DNA from 4 places in the Shewanella woodyi ATCC 51908 genome. Region 1 is predicted to be linked to each of the others. Evidence: predicted binding sites of a transcription regulator. Region 1 holds the regulator's gene; each other region holds the start of a gene.
The links. Region 1 encodes LexA, which represses DNA repair genes until DNA is damaged. Its sites were predicted from a motif close to TACTGTATNNNNATACAGTA; they were not measured.
Positions count from the first base shown of each region.

Region 2: SWOO_RS15355 (DNA topoisomerase III) is a predicted target of LexA. The motif match lies at 2,315-2,334, and genes of this name have one in related genera.
Region 3: recA (recombinase RecA) is a predicted target of LexA. The motif match lies at 2,086-2,105, and genes of this name have one in related genera.
Region 4: SWOO_RS10895 (YebG family protein) is a predicted target of LexA. The motif match lies at 2,485-2,504, and genes of this name have one in related genera.

Region 1 covers NC_010506.1:215,455-219,674, reverse strand. Annotated here, with positions in the region: gene plsB (glycerol-3-phosphate 1-O-acyltransferase PlsB) at 1-1,161, opposite strand, end outside; gene lexA (transcriptional repressor LexA) at 1,381-1,998, shown strand; gene SWOO_RS00920 (cell division inhibitor SulA) at 1,995-2,507, shown strand; gene coxB (cytochrome c oxidase subunit II) at 3,106-4,220, shown strand, end outside.
Region 2 covers NC_010506.1:3,641,814-3,646,033, forward strand. Annotated here, with positions in the region: gene SWOO_RS15350 (LysR family transcriptional regulator) at 1-249, shown strand, start outside; gene SWOO_RS15355 (DNA topoisomerase III) at 299-2,299, opposite strand; gene SWOO_RS15360 (hypothetical protein) at 2,459-2,725, shown strand; gene SWOO_RS15365 (HD-GYP domain-containing protein) at 2,899-4,008, opposite strand.
Region 3 covers NC_010506.1:4,092,569-4,096,788, forward strand. Annotated here, with positions in the region: gene alaS (alanine--tRNA ligase) at 1-628, opposite strand, end outside; gene recA (recombinase RecA) at 920-1,981, opposite strand; gene mutS (DNA mismatch repair protein MutS) at 2,311-4,220, shown strand, end outside.
Region 4 covers NC_010506.1:2,605,193-2,609,412, forward strand. Annotated here, with positions in the region: gene SWOO_RS10880 (MlaD family protein) at 1-1,038, opposite strand, end outside; gene SWOO_RS10885 (paraquat-inducible protein A) at 1,007-1,657, opposite strand; gene SWOO_RS10890 (paraquat-inducible protein A) at 1,650-2,276, opposite strand; gene SWOO_RS10895 (YebG family protein) at 2,516-2,800, shown strand; gene SWOO_RS10900 (GAF domain-containing protein) at 2,818-3,276, shown strand; gene proQ (RNA chaperone ProQ) at 3,564-4,196, shown strand.

The sequences.
Region 1 (4,220 bases):
GGTGAAGTACTCGACCGAGTAACCTTTAGTGAAAAGTTGATCCAGATATTCGCGAAACACAGCGGTATACAGTTTATTACCTCTGAAACTACGGCGAATAAAGAAGGCACCACCACGGCGGAACATAGGGCCTGCAGGCCAGAAATTCAGGTTGATCCCCGCTGCAATGTGAGGCGGAACCATACCTTGGTAATAGAGAATATAGGAGAGCAGCAGATAATCCATATGGCTTCTGTGACAAGGCACGTAGATGATCTCATGGCCATCATGGTGTAGCTGACGGATCTGTTCAGCTCCCTTAATATTGATACCTTTGTAAAGCTTATTCCACAACCAGGTCAGGAAGCGCTCAGCAATACGCACTAAGCTGTCTGAGTAATCCGCAGCAATCTCATCCAGATACTCCATCGCCTTCGCTCTGGCTTCAACCTCTGAAATCTTCTTGCTCGTCGCCTCCTCCTGAATCGCTCTCTTTAAACTTTCTGAGTTAATCAAGGCATGGAAAAGGGCCTGCCTCTTAGGTAAAACTGGGCCTGTCATCACCTTTCGCTGACGGCTAAAGTGCACTCGGGCTACGCGGGCAAGTTTATGTGCGATACGCTTATCAGTGCCATGCTCATCGGCCATATAACGTATCGAGACCGAATTGGAGAATTGAACAAAGTTATGTCGGCCTAAAAATAGGATCATCAAACATTTACGCAACCAAGTTGGATTCTCACGCTCAAGCACAGCGGCTTTCATCGTGTCATCCTCTTTACCTGGCGTTCTTCCCCAATAGAGACTCACAGGTACCAGTTGAATATCGAGATCTGGACTCTCTTTATGTGCCTTTAACAGATCCATAAAGCTACTTAGGAAGAACTCATTACTCTCCCTTTTCCCCATAAGAGGCTTAGCCCCCTCTAGGCATACCACTCTAGGCGTTGACCGCCCTTCAACCTCTAATGGCTCATAAGGGCTAGGTAAACCTAGCTCTCCCGTGATCTCACTGAGAGCTGCGATGTCACTGAGAGATTCAGTCTTCATCACATAAACGAGCGGTTTCTCAGGATCTAGATTTAGATCCTTAAACGGTTCTTGCGGCACAACAATAGTATGCACCAACTTTTTCTGAAGCCAGCGCAGTGATTTAAACCAAAGGGAGTCTTGTTTGGACATTATTCTTATGCAATGTGTTTAATTTAATAACTGCATAGAGTACCAGATTTTGAATAATTCCACCAAATTAGCTCAAGCCTTAGATAACCGCTGCTATCAGAGAGAAAAACAGAGCTTAAATAGTACAGATAAGAAAAACAGATAAAATTTGGTTAATACTTGCACTGATCAAAATACTGTATATACTGACAGTTACTGTATAGAAAGACAGGATTGATAATGAGACCTTTAACACCACGACAAGCTGAAATTCTTGAACTAATTAAATGCAATATTGCCGAAACAGGCATGCCTCCAACCCGTGCAGAAATTGCTAAACGTTTAGGTTTTAAAAGCGCCAACGCTGCTGAGGAACACCTAAAGGCTCTAGCTAAAAAGGGCTGTATTGAGATCATTCCTGGTACATCTCGTGGTATTAGGTTAGCTCAAACAGAGGAGCTTGAAGAGCAAGGCTTACCTTTGATAGGCCAAGTTGCAGCTGGGGAGCCTATCCTAGCTCAAGAGCATGTTGAACAGCATTATCAAGTTGATCCAAATATGTTCCATCCAAGTGCCGACTTTCTACTTAGGGTACGTGGCGACAGCATGAAAGATATCGGTATTCTCGAAGGAGATCTTCTGGCTGTCCATAAGGCTGAGCAAGCAAGAAACGGTCAGGTTGTCGTTGCCCGTGTTGAAGATGATGTAACAGTTAAACGCTTCGAGAAAAAAGGCAGTACTGTTTACCTTCATGCAGAAAATGAAGATTACAGTCCTATAGTCGTTGATCTAACTAACCAAAGCCTAAGTATTGAAGGATTGGCTGTCGGTGTTATTCGCAATGGAGATTGGCAATGAACACATTAATCGGCAATGGCCCAAGACATCCTGGACTTTGGATAGATCACCAGACTCATTACTCCAGCCAGCTACAAAGCAGTACTATCTCCTCTGTAGCCAGCTCTACACAAGGGCGTGAAGAGTTAAAACAGGTGAGCTCACAGCTTGCCACATTAAGCCAGCAGGGACAGTGGATAGTGTTAATCAGCCCACCGAATATAGGCTACAAGAAGCTGCTAGCAGAAGCCGGTGTTAGAATGAACCGCGTACTTTTGGTACATGCAAAAGATGAAGTGGAAACCCTCTGGGCAATGGAAAAAGCACTGACAAGTGGCACCTCTAGCGCAGTGCTCTGTTGGACTCAATCGTTAGATGCACGTGATAGCCGCCGTCTTCAAATTGTTGCTAAAAGTGCTAGAGCGTTGGGCGTTGTTATTGAGGATGCAAATTCAAGCTCTCAGGTAAATACCCATAACCCTATTATCGACTCAGCTTTGCAACCAAGTTTATTTTCATCCGTTCACTAATCTCTCCCCCTATCTTCTTAAGCCCCTTTTATGGGGCTTTTTTGCGAATAGCACTTTCAAAAAACATCTGAATATCCAGCATATCTAAAGAGTTTCAAGCTTATATAAAGGGCTTTGAAACCCATACACCATGAGGTTTTTAGTGACTAAAAAGAAAATGACTATCTCTTCATCAATACCTAGGATTGAAAAATTTAACAATATCGAAACCTGCTAAATACCTATATGAAATGGCATTATTAATTTAAAAATAAAGAAAAAGTGATCTTGATCAATATTTCAACACACAGTAAGTTAGAAACATAACAACGATAATTTGTTATATCCAAAGCGATTTAGTCGTCTGCAAAGTAAATCAATTCCCAGTGATATAACTGCATTGTTTACCTAGCGGAAATCGAAACAGATATATTCTGTAGTAGGTACAGATGTGGTTAACTTCAGCAGCAAAAAAGACTGCTACTTTCACAATAATAAGTAAAACCGCTAGCGTACTTTGATGTCATCGTTGCTTTTTTGGGAACTGAAGAGTTTGCATAGAGCAGAGACTTACTGTGTGACTCTTCTTTGTCTTATATTTTGGCAGAGGAGAAGTCTAGTGAAGAAAGCGCTGTATTGTTTTCTGGCGTTGCTGTTTACGCCACCCATGTTGGCATCAGAGATGCCCTTGAATATGACTCAAGGGGTTACGGAGATCAGTGGTCAGGTGTACAACCTGCACATGATCATCCTATATATCTGTTGTGCCATCGGAATCTTGGTCTTTGGTGTGATGATCTATTCCATGATCAATCACAGAAAATCCAAAGGTGCGATTGCGGCTAATTTTCACGAAAGTACAAAGGTTGAGATAGCTTGGACCGTTGTGCCTTTTATCATACTTATTTTAATGGCAATACCCGCCACTAAAACCCTGATCGCAATGGAAGATCCTTCCGATGCCGATATCACAATTAAAGTTACCGGCTCTCAATGGAAATGGCATTACAGCTATTTTGATGAAGATATCGAATTTTACAGCTTACTCTCCACTCCCAGAGAACAGATCGATGGCACAGAGGCAAAAGGAGAGAACTATCTCCTTGAGGTTGATAACCCCTTAGTTCTTCCAATCAACAAGAAAGTGCGTTTTCTTATGACTTCAGAAGATGTCATCCATTCGTGGTGGGTGCCCGCTTTCGCTGTTAAAAAAGATGCCAATCCAGGATTCATTAATGAAGCTTGGACACGTATAGACAAAACAGGAACTTACCGAGGCCAATGTGCTGAGTTATGTGGCAAAGACCATGGCTTTATGCCAATTGTGGTCGAAGCAGTTTCTGAAGCAGATTTCGATACTTGGTTAGTTGAGCAGAAGAGTAAAGCAAGCTCTGCTGCCGCAGAAGCCCAAGCAGCATTGAGTAAAACCTTGAGTATGGATGAACTAATGACTCAAGGAGAACAGGTATACATGGCAAACTGCGCTGCATGTCACCAACCGAACGGTGCGGGTCTTCCTGGGGTGTTTCCCTCTCTTATTGGCAGTCCTCTGATTAAAGGCGCTGTCGCAGGTCATGTTGATATTGTTTTAAATGGTAAGACTGGCACTGCAATGCAAGCCTTCGCTAAGCAGTTAACTGCAACAGAAATTGCGGCTGTGGTTACCTATGAGCGTAATGCTTGGGGCAATGACTCTGGTGATACTGTTCAAGCGGCAGATATCAGCTCCGCGAG
Region 2 (4,220 bases), 2.5 Mb from region 1:
ATAAAAACCGTCAGCTATGTTAATCAACTCAACCAAATTTTGCTGCCGATCTCACTAGGCATAGGCTGTACTGTACTCCCTCAAAGTGTGCTTTCGAACTCTAGCTACCGTGATAAGCTCTATATTTCCCCCCCTAAACAAGCTGTAAATGAATCACTATTTTTGGTGCATAAACGAAACCGACAGCTAGCACGTCGTCACCAAACCATTAAAAACAAAATTCTGGAGCAACTAAAGGCCAATGATTAAAATCTAGCAACCAAAGAATAAGCCGACAGAAATGAGACAAAGTAAGAACCTAGCTGACCTTTGTCGCTCTTCTGCCACTGGGTTTAGCAGCACTCTTGGTTGTTTTCTTTCTACTGTATGCCCTTTTTTTAAAGTTTGATTTAGGGGCCTTAATACCTTGTAACGAGGTAGGCAGTTGCGCACCAGCCTGGGTGATAAGTTGGGCAAGTGAATCCACCAGTGGTGACATAAAGTTGATGTACTTGGCTTCCTTACGACTAATAGCATCTAAGTTACTTTCCCAAAGTGCAGTCATATCTGGCGTAGTTGCACTCATTGGCAGGCTATTAATCAGCCCCTTTCCGACGTCGGTTGCAACAATGGATTTACCACTTCTGCTTAGGTAATTTCGCTTAAACAGCAACTCAATAATTCCCGCCCGTGTAGCCTCGGTACCTAGACCGTCGGTGTCTTTTAAAATCTTGCGGATCTCAGGGTCGGTAACATAGCGATTTATCCCTGTCATAGCACCAAGTAAAGTCGCATCGGTAAAATGCTTGGGAGCTTGAGTCTGCTTCTCAATGAGCTCACCTTGACCCGAGTGAAGAGCTTGACCTTTTTTAAGCTGAGGTAACTTTTGTAAAGCGTCTAAGTCATCATCACTACTGTCGCCAACAGCGCTCCCCTTCTCCTCCAGTTTTTCCCCCTTTTTAGCGAAAAGCTGTTTCCATCCTAGGGATTTATCTTGCTTAGCCTTGGTTTTGAACTTACCTCCCGCAATCTCCACCTCAACCAAGGTTTCATGGTATTGGTAGGGGCTGTAAAACTGCGCTAGATACTGGCGAGCAAGCTGCAGATATATCTGCCTCTCTCTTGGCGTTAATCCAGCTAAATTTGCCGTTTTCTCTGTGGGAATAATGGCGTGATGGGCATCAACTTTCTTATCGTTCCACGCCTTGGACTTAATTTTAGAATCAGGCTGTTCAGGCCCTATCACTAACTCGCTTGCGCCACTCAGCACAGCTTTAATCACTGAAGGTGCCATCGAGAACTGCTCAATAGGTAGATAACGACTATCGGATCTGGGATAGGTGATCAGTTTATATTTCTCATAGAGTGCCTGACAAGTATCTAATACCTCCTTAGCACTCATGCCAAAACGCTTAGCGGCATCTATCTGCAAGGATGAAAGATTATAAGGAAGTGGCTGATTCTGTTTCTTGTCTTTACTGTCTAGACCCACCACACAAGCTGGCTGCTCAGTGATCCTGCCAACGACATTTTGCGCTAAGCCTTTTGAAAGCACTCTCCCCTCTTCGTCCATATAGGCTTGGCATGCTTCGCTGGGCTGCCATTTCGCTTTAAAATGTTCATTATGCTCAGTACTAAGATTGGCTAACACCTCAAAGAATGGTTTAGAGACAAAATTAGCGATCTCCTCATCTCGGCGAACCACTAAGCCAAGTAATGGGGTCTGTACACGGCCCACTGACAGTACACCTTGATAACCAACTTTGCGTCCCTGAATCGTATATGCCCGAGTCATATTTAGCCCGTATAACCAATCAGCCCGTGAGCGGGCTAAAGCAGAGGTGGATAGAGGAATGAACTCACGATTACTGCGCATCTGTCCTAAGGCTCGCTTTACCGCTTGTGGGTTAAGATCGCTTATCAACAAACGTTTTGTTTGATGTAATTTATCCCCTTTAACGCCAAAATGAGCGATCACCTCATCGACCAGAAGTTGTCCCTCTCTATCAGGATCTCCGGCATTAACAAGTTGTGAGGCCTGCTTAATTAATCCTTTTAAAATAGTTAGTTGTGAGCGAGTTTTCGGCTTAGCTTTCATTTTCCAGCTATCTGGAACAATTGGCAGGTGTTCAAACTTCCACGATTTGAACTCAGGGTCATAGGCATCAGGCTCGGCTTGCTCAAGAAGGTGGCCAATACACCAAGAAACACAATCTCCATTGCCAGCAATAATGTGCCCGTCACCTTTTTTATGGGGTTTAGGCAACACGTCGGCAATCGCCCGACCAAGGGAGGGTTTCTCTGCGATATAGAGGATCATAAATAAAATACCGAACACTGTATAAATTACCAGTAACTTTAGCTTAAAGTCTATCTAGCTGCAATGATGAAAGAATTTAATGTAAATTCAATTGAGAATAATTCTCATTTAAACAATAATCGAGTTCAAGATATTCTCTGACTAACGAAAGGACACCTGATGATTGCAACCACTCCCGCCTCTGGTAGTAGTCTGAATAACCTACTTCTCTATCATTTTCTGCTTGTTACTGCCATTGCCCTGCTTATTTTACCTTTTGTAACCGACAACAAAATTTTTGAGTTAATGTTATTGCTGACCATGCAGATAGCATTAACCTGTATCAGTACTTTAATCGGCTTAAGTATGAAACATAGGCTTAACCGCAATGCGGTGACTTTTCTGTTCGCTATCTGGATGCTGGTGTGGTGTGTACATGTCAATTAGCCATGTATCGGGGATTTAAAATAAAGAACCAGCTAATCGAAGTGATCGGCTCTAAGTTAATGTTACTATAAATATTACTGATCCTGTCATTAGCAAATTTAGAGTAAAAACAGATAAACGAAAGAATACTGTTCATCGAACTAAGTCAAAATAGAGCCCAACTTATGCCCTGTTTAATTTTCATCTCTGTATTTAGATGCAACCTCATAAAAATCATCTTCAACTTCGAGGAAAGCCTCAATTAATTCAGGATCAAAATGGTTGCCCTTCCCCTCCTTAATAATATCTAATGCGGTTTCATGGGTCATCGCATCTTTATACACCCGCTTACTAATAAGTGCGTCGTACACATCGGCTATCGCCATCATACGGGCACTCAAGGGAATAGCCTCTCCAACTAAACCATCTGGATAACCTGAACCATCCCATTTTTCATGGTGATAGTGAGCGATATCCTTGGCGATATGCAAGAACGTATCAGATTGATCCATGTGTTTCTCTGCTGTATCTAACGATTTAAACCCTAAATAAGCATGGGTTTTCATCGTATCAAACTCCTCTTTAGTCAGCTTACCTGGCTTTAATAAGATACTGTCCGATATCCCCACTTTTCCAATGTCATGTAGAGGCGCTGAGGTAAAAAGCTGTTCAATATAAGCGGGAGTTAACATCTCACGATAGTGCTCTTTATGACTAAGCTGAGTCGCAAGTAACTTCATATAGATCTGAGTTCGCTTAATATGAAACCCTGTCTCAGGATCTCGGGTCTCCGCCAAATTTGCCATGGCAGTAATTGTCACATTTTGAATATTCACCACCTCCTGAGTTCGACGCTTCACTTCATTCTCTAACAAGATGTTTTGATTTTTTAAATAATCTTTTGAAGCTTTTATCTCTAGGTGAGTCTTTACCCGCGCTAATAACAGAGGAGGACTGATAGGTTTACTTAGATAATCAGCAGCACCAAGATCAAAACCCATGGTCTCATCATCAATGCTCGTTTTCGCTGTAAGAAAAATAATAGGAATGTCACAGATTTCATCATCAGCCTTCACTCTGCGACAAACTTCATAGCCATCCATCTCAGGCATCATCACATCCAGAAGAATAATGTCTATGCCTCCTTTATTAATGATGTTTAGTGCTATCACACCATTAACGGCAGCTTTGACATGATAGTTATCCTTTAGTAGTTCATGAAGAAGACTAAGGTTATCTGGCGTATCATCGACAATTAAGACCGTTTTTTTATCTTTTACAAAAGTATCCCTGCTCGATTCCATTTCAGTTCCACAAGACAATTAAATAAGCCTATTTAAATTATAGGTCTAAAATAAATATTGTACCGAAAAAAAGTGTTCGTCTTTTCGTATTCATCACTCACTTTAAACATGAAGAAAAGAGTGTGTAATTCGATTATTGAAAAGAAACATGGCAAGAGTTGCCCAAATAATATTGCTAGAACTAAGCTATAAAGCAAACACAAAAAATCACC
Region 3 (4,220 bases), 2.1 Mb from region 1:
AGATCTCGATAAAACGATCACCATCCTCTTCAGGCGTACCTGGACGACCACCCCAGATATGATCGCCATGATCATAGAAGATCTCAGAACAAGGACCACAAGGACCTGTATCACCCATCTGCCAGAAGTTATCAGAGGCATATGGAGCCCCTTTATTATCGCCGATACGGATCAAACTCTCTGCTGGAACTCCAATCTCTTTAGTCCAGATATCAAAAGCTTCATCATCGGTTTCATAGATGGTGACACATAGACGTTCTTTAGGAAGCTTTAGCTCTTGAGTCAGAAAGTTCCATGCAAAGCTGATTGCTTCACGCTTAAAGTAATCACCGAAGCTAAAATTACCTAACATTTCGAAAAAGGTATGGTGACGAGCGGTATAACCCACATTATCCAGATCATTGTGCTTACCACCGGCACGCACGCAACGCTGAGAAGAGGTAGCTCGTGTATAACTACGCTTATCTTCTCCTAGAAATACATCTTTAAACTGGTTCATACCTGCGTTAGTAAACAGCAAGGTTGGATCATTTACAGGTACCAGTGAACTACTGTCCACAACCTGATGACCGTTAGTGCGGAAATACTCCAAGAAAGCACTTCTTAGCGCTGCAGTGGTTTGATACATGAAATCATCCTGAATTAATTAAGCTAACAGTGAATATAACATTCACCGACATACTATTTAGCCGGACATTATAATCAGTCTAAAGGATAACAACCAGAGATTTAGCGGTGGAAAAGTCGGAAAGAGTCGAAATTTAGAGGAAGCGCTAAGCTAGCAGGGGAAAACTGAGTCACAGTCAATAAAACAGTTTAGAGATTATATCAATCAGTATAATAATCGCGGTGGCAAGATACCACCGCGAGATAGTGAGCGTGAGCAATGATGCAAACAGTTAAGCTTAGTGCTCAGTGCTTAGAATATTTCACCAGTTTCAAGATCAACATTCTCATCACCCACTTCAGACTCGACTGCAGGCTCAACAGAGGCAAGCAGCATGCCACGTAGTGCTGTATCAATCTCCTCAGCAATCGCTGGGTTATCAAGCAGGAACTTACCCGCATTTGCACGACCTTGGCCTATCTTATCGCCTTTATAGCTATACCAAGCACCAGCTTTCTCAACCAGTTTATGAGCCACACCTAAGTCAACCAATTCACCAGTACGGTTAATACCTTGCCCGTATAGGATCTGGAACTCAGCCTGTTTAAATGGTGCAGCAATCTTATTCTTAACCACTTTCACGCGAGTCTCGTTACCAACAACCTCATCACGCTCTTTAATTGCACCAGTGCGGCGGATATCAAGACGGACAGAAGCATAAAACTTCAGTGCGTTACCACCTGTAGTGGTTTCAGGGTTACCAAACATAACACCAATCTTCATACGGATCTGGTTAATAAAGATAAGCATGGTATTGGTTTGTTTTAGGTTACCAGCAAGCTTACGCATCGCTTGACTCATCATACGAGCCGCTAGACCCATGTGAGAATCACCAATCTCACCTTCAATTTCCGCTTTTGGTGTTAAGGCAGCAACCGAATCGACAACGATAACATCAACAGCACCAGAGCGAGTTAACGCATCACAGATCTCTAACGCTTGCTCACCCGTATCAGGCTGTGAACAAAGTAAATTATCGATATCCACACCTAGCTTTTTAGCATAGATAGGGTCTAGAGCATGCTCTGCATCGATAAAGGCACATACTTTGCCTTCACGTTGAGCTGCGGCAATAAGCTCTAGAGTTAGGGTTGTTTTACCTGAAGATTCTGGACCGTAGATCTCAACGATACGTCCCATTGGAAGACCGCCAGCGCCTAAGGCAACATCTAAAGAGAGTGAACCGGTAGAGATAGTTTCAACATCCATTGAGCGGTTTTCGCCCAGCTTCATAATAGAGCCTTTACCGAACTGCTTTTCGATCTGGCCTAAAACGGCGTTAAGTGCTTTCTCTTTGTTCGCGTCTATCTTCATTCCTGTATCCTCAGAGTCACAGCGGTTGCGCTGATTAAAATCTTGTGATGACTCCAGCGTCTATCAAAAAGTGCGTAAAAGGAGTCTCAATATGCAAACTAGTATACTGTATAGTCATACAGTATCAAGTACTGTGGAAGAATATTTTTCTTCACTCCAGATCACTGGATAATAAGTACTTATTTCCACAGATATTATTCATTCTGATTTTTTATCGCGATTAAAAGCTTAATAATGGGAAAAATATTGTTAATATTGCCGCCAACCAGTAAAGGTCGATTTAGATAAATGCGGCCAGTTTAATACGTCATAAAAGAGACGAGCAGTAGATGAAAGCGATCGACAGCCAAGATTTAGAAAAACATACCCCTATGATGCGTCAGTATTTGACTTTAAAAGCCGAAAATCCAGATGTACTTCTTTTCTACCGTATGGGCGATTTCTATGAGCTTTTTTACGATGATGCCAAGAAGGCATCTGAGCTATTAGGGATCTCACTTACAGCAAGAGGCAAAAGTGGTGGTGATCCTATCCCTATGGCTGGCCTTCCCTACCACGCTGTAGAGGGCTATTTGGCAAAGCTGGTTCAACTGCGAGTTTCGGTTGCTATCTGTGAACAAGTTGGCGATCCAGCGACATCTAAAGGCCCGGTTGAGCGTAAGGTGGTTCGACTCGTCACACCAGGCACACTCACCGATGAAGCGTTACTGCAGGAGAGACAAGATAATCTACTTGCAGCGGTTTATCACGGTAAAAAAGGCTTTGGCTATGCCACATTAGATATTAGTTCGGGGCGATTTGTCATTGCGGAACTTGAGTCCTGTGAAGCACTAGAAGCAGAGCTTCAACGTACCAGTCCAGCTGAGCTTCTCTACAGTGAAGACTTCTCTGAGATGAGCCTGATTTCAGCATTTGAAGGCACCCGCCGTCGCCCTGAGTGGGAGTTTGATTTCGACACAAGTCAAAAGCTTCTGCTTGATCAATTTGGTACCAAAGATCTGCAAGGTTTTGGGTTAGATGGTGCTCGGCTATCTCTTCAGGCAGCCGGTTGTCTTATGCAGTACGTAAAAGACACTCAACGCACAGCACTCCCTCATATCAACTCAATAGTCAGGTTTAATCAAGGCGATAGCATCATTCTCGATGCTGCAACCAGACGTAACCTAGAGCTAACGATGAACCTCCAAGGGGGCCACTCAAATACGCTTGCCACTGTGCTCGATAATACAACGACTCCGATGGGAAGTCGTATGTTACAAAGATGGATCCACGAGCCACTGCGTGATCGTCAGCGTATCGAAGCGCGTCAAAGCGCCCTCGAAGAGATATTGGAGAATGGTCTCTATGATGAGTTGCACCCTCTATTAAAGTCACTGGGTGATGTTGAGCGGATAACCGCGAGGCTTGCATTGAGAAATGCACGTCCCAGAGACTTCTCTCGCCTTAAGCATGCCTTAGCGATACTGCCAGAGATCCAACAAATACTGGCCAGATGCCAATCGGCTCACCTTCAATCTTTAGCTAGAATTATCAGTGAGTTTCCAGAGGAACTAGCATTACTTGATAGTGCGATCGTCGATAATCCTCCTATGCTTATCCGTGATGGTGGGGTGTTAAAGCCTGGCTACAATGCTGAATTAGATCAATGGCGTGACCTAAGCCAAGGCGCAACAGACTACTTAGCTGAGCTTGAGGCAAGAGAAAAAGAGGCCACTGGCATCTCGACGCTAAAAGTCGGCTACAATCGTGTACACGGTTACTATATTGAGGTCAGTCGGAGAGAATCTGATCTTGTGCCTCTGAGTTACCAGCGCAGACAGACACTGAAAAATACTGAGCGTTATATTGTCGCAGAGCTAAAGGAGCACGAAGAGAAAGTGCTCTCCAGCCAAGGCAAAGCCCTAGCCCTTGAGAAGCAACTATGGGATCAACTGTTCGATCTTATCTTGCCTCAGCTCCATGAATTGCAACTTTTCGCCCAAGGTGCAGCAGAGCTAGATGTACTCGCAAACTTTGCAGAGCGAGCCGACACGCTCAACTATCAAAGACCAGTGTTAACCGATATCCCTGGTATTCAAATAGAGTCTGGTCGACACCCTGTAATTGAACAGGTGAGTCAAACTCCATTCATTGCCAATCCAGTGACCTTAAGTCCTGCGAGAAAGATGTTGATAGTGACAGGTCCAAATATGGGCGGTAAATCGACCTATATGAGGCAAGTGGCCTTAATCACCTTGAT
Region 4 (4,220 bases), 2.4 Mb from region 1:
TTTAACGCCTGAAAGTGATAGATCTGCCCCCTCTAACCAAAATTGGGAGCTTGCGGAAAGTAGTTCTGCATGCTCAGTATTGAGCTTAGCGGTAAACTCAACCCCTGAGTTGGTGAGTTTAGAGTCGGTGATGCGGCCAATGTTGATGCCTCTAAATACAATTGGAGTACCTATGGTTGCTGACTCAGCTTTATCAGCGGTCAAGGTAAACTCTATCCCGCCTAGAGCGAGTTCTTCATTGTCATAAATCTTATATTGCTGGCCTTTTTCTGCCATTTCTGAGTTTTCAGAGGAGCTGAAGCTTAACCCGCCAGCCAAAATAGTGGATAAGCTTTCGGTTTTTATCTTTATGCCAGAGAGTGAGGCATCTATTTTAAGGCCTGATACATTCCAAAATTGTGAGTCTTTTTTGACTAGGTGAGCATATTGTTTCTTAATAAAGGCGGTGAGTGAGATCTCACTTGCTCCTTTGAGTTTATAGCTTATCACCTGTCCAACGGGGATCTGGCGATAAAAGAGCTGAGAACCAACATCTAAAGAGCCCAAAGTTTCACTCGTCAGCTCTATCACTAATCCATCTTCGTTAGGCAAAATTGCAGGTGCATTCTCTTCTGCTTCAAAGAAAGACTGGGATTCGCCATCTCCGGGTTGAATAGCAATATAGTTGCCAGAAAATAGGGTATCTAACCCCTCAACACCTGTAATTGACGCTTTTGGGGCAACTAGCCAGAATTTAGTGCCTTTATTAAGAAAAGGATCGGCTCGATAATCCATTTTTAGGTCAACATTAACGCCTTTTAGCTCGTCATCAATACTGATATCGACCACTTTACCGACTGTTAAACCTTGGTAGCGGACTAATGTTTTTCCTACATCAATACCAGTAGCGCTAGGGAAGTGGATCCGCACTTCGATACCCGCTTCTTTAATACTCTTTACGCCTAACCAAGCGCCTAATGCCAGCGCCACTAGTGGCAGAAGCCAGATTGGAGAGAAGAGTTTCTTTTTAACGACTTTTGGTGCTTCTATTTTTGTCATCTTTCGATTCCAGTCGATCCCAGAGTAAACGAGTGTCCAGTACTTTTGCTGCCATCTGAGTCAGCAAAATCACTAATGCAAATGCAGTGGCGGCTGGGGCGGGCTTGGCATCCAAGAGCTGCCCCATATTAACCAGTGCGACAGTGATGGATATGACAAATAGGTCCAACATGGACCAACGTCCTATCCATTCAATGATATGGAAACCTACCATTAGCATCTTCTTGGAGATGGGCAAACGAAAACTGATGGCGGTTAGGTAAATCGTTAAGCCGACTATTTTAAGTAGAGGGACTAAAATACTGGCGGTAAACAGTATAATCGCGATAGGAAACATGTCGGATTGTACTAGGTGTGTGATCCCGGTAAAGATGGTGTCATGGCGAATACGCCCACGATCGGTCAACATGGTGATTGGATAGATATTTGCCGGAATTAACAAGATGGCTGCGGTGATAAGTAACGCCCAGCTTTTTTGCAAGCTAGTGGTATCTCGTACCATTAATGGGCTATCACAGCGAGTACAGTGAGTCTGTTTCTGCTCATTTAGTTTATTACAGGAGGGGCAAGTGGTTAATCCCATCTCCTTGCCTTGAGCATTTTCATCGATGTTACTCATCAAGCATGCTCCACATATGCTCTAAATTATATTCACGCTGTAGAAATAGAGTGACGATAAAAAGCATAGAGAAGCAAAATGTTCCCATGCCTAAGAAGATATCGGCAAAATCAGATAAATTGAACACAGACACTAAGATACTGATGAGGTAGATCTCAAGCATGGTTAGCTGCGACAGAATATCTTGATATTTCAACAGGCGTTTAAGCACGTCTCTAAAAAAAGGCGAGTGCAGACGGTATTTAATGATTAGGATCTGCGACAAGATTGATAATATTAGTACTCCTGGTGCGATCACCGCCGTGAGCATGACCGATATTCCCACGATCCAGTAACCTTGGTGCGCAACGGCTATGGCTCCTTCTGCAATTGTTGCTGTTCTTACACTGCCTAAAAAATGTAACTCTAAAATGGGAAGAAAATTAGCAGGCGTGAAAAAGATCAGTGCAGTGATGCAAAGCGCTAACATACCGTTAATGGAACAGTATGGCGTATCGTAAAGGGCGGTATGACAACGCGGACACAAGGCCCTAACTCCCGAAGGAAGTGCTCGCTTGGTTACCACTAAATCACAGGAGCGGCATAAGGTCACGCAATCATCAATACAATCTCGTTCCATCTCTAGCTTCAAATCCCTTATTGGTATCCTGTTTTACATGGACATTTGAGCGGGTAAGCTATCCCACCAGACTAAAACGCGGCTTTAGTATAGTGATGAACCTTAAACCATTCTTAAATATACAACATCAGTAACTGTTGATAATCAGCTGGATTATATCAGATTTCTCAGAATACTTGCATAAGAAGTTATTTTTGTGAGACTCTGTAACTGTATATAAAAACAGTATGAGGGCAGGTATGGCGGTAATTACTAAATTTGTCGTGGTCAGAGAAGGGGTTGAGAAGATGACATTCACATCTAAGAAGGAAGCTGATGCTTACGACAAGATGCTTGATATCGCTGATCAATTGACGCCTTTTGTGGCGAATTCTGAACTTGAGCTGGATGATAATGTCTGCGAAAAGTTAGCTTTCTATATGGCACAAAATAAAGATGAGTTATTCAGTTTACTAAAAGGTGTGGCACCTTCTGCAGCAAAAACCGCTAAAAAATCGCCTAAAAAGGCAGAAACTAAAAAATAAAGTGTTAGGAAATTTGTATGGATCTGGAATGTTATGACTCCTTAAATCGTCAGGCTCAGGCACTGCTCTCGGGAGAAGATGATCTGGTTGCTGCGATGGCAAACTTTTCAGCCTTGATTAATGATGCTGTTGAGCAACTTAATTGGGTTGGTTTTTACCTCCTAAAAGATGAGCAACTTGTTTTAGGTCCTTTTCAAGGAAAAGTGGCATGCAGTCGTATCCCGCTTGGTAAAGGTGTATGTGGAACTTCAGCAGCAGAAAAAAAGACGATGCGAGTTGATGATGTCCATCAATTTGATGGTCATATTGCTTGTGATTCAGCCAGTAACTCTGAGATTGTCATTCCTGTTTTCGATAATAATAGGCTTATCGGTGTACTCGATATAGACAGCCCAATTTTGAACCGATTCACTAAAACAGATCAAATTGGCCTGGAAAACTTAGTTAAGAGCTTCGAAAGTGCGTTATTTGGTTAAACTACAACCAATTTTGCGCAATTGATGGTCGCAATCGCGGCCGTCACGCTTATAATAGGCGATTCGAATGATAAGGGCGTTAAGCGTTTCTCATTCTTAGAATGAATGCTTGGCGTTTGTTAATTGTAATTGCTAAGGTATGTCTGCTGCGTTTGTACTCTTGCCCAATGTTTAGTCATAGACTGGAGCTCGAATACAGCTGAGCCTGACGAATATAAACGACCCTTGATGACATATTATGCTGATATGTTTGGATAGAGTCCCTTTTTTTAACTGTGGAAGTAATGATGGAATCAACAGAGAAGTTGACCGACACCAACGCAATACTTGCGTATTTATATGAAACATTTCCTTTGTGCTTTATCGCCGAAGGTGAAACTAAGCCATTAAAGATTGGATTGTTTCAGGATTTGGCTGAAAGGTTGGCTGATGATTCTAAAGTAAGTAAAACCCAATTGAGAATTGCTTTAAGACGCTATACTAGTAGCTGGCGTTACCTAAAAGGCGTAAAAGCGGGTGCACAACGTATCGATTTAGACGGTCAAGCGTGTGGTGAATTAGAGCAGGAGCATATTGAACATGCTCAGTTGACTCTTAAAGAGAGCCAGGAAAAAGCTAAAGCGAAGCGTATTGCTAAAGCAACAGCCGCTAAGGCTAGCGAAAAGGCAAGTAAGAAGCCTGCTAAGAAAGTCGCACCTAAGCGTACAAAACCTGCACCTAAGCCAGTTAAAGAAGCGGCACCAGCTGTTAATTTAACGCCTGCAGTACTAAATGAGCTGAAACAAAACCAGCGTGTTAATGTCAAACTAGGTAAGTCACCTGTTGCCGGTGTGATTGTTGACATTAAGAAAGAAGATGTTCAAGTACAGTTAGACTCAGGTTTAACAGTTAAAGTACGTGTTGAGCACATAATGCTGTAATAATCTTAAAGTAAAAGGAGTAAC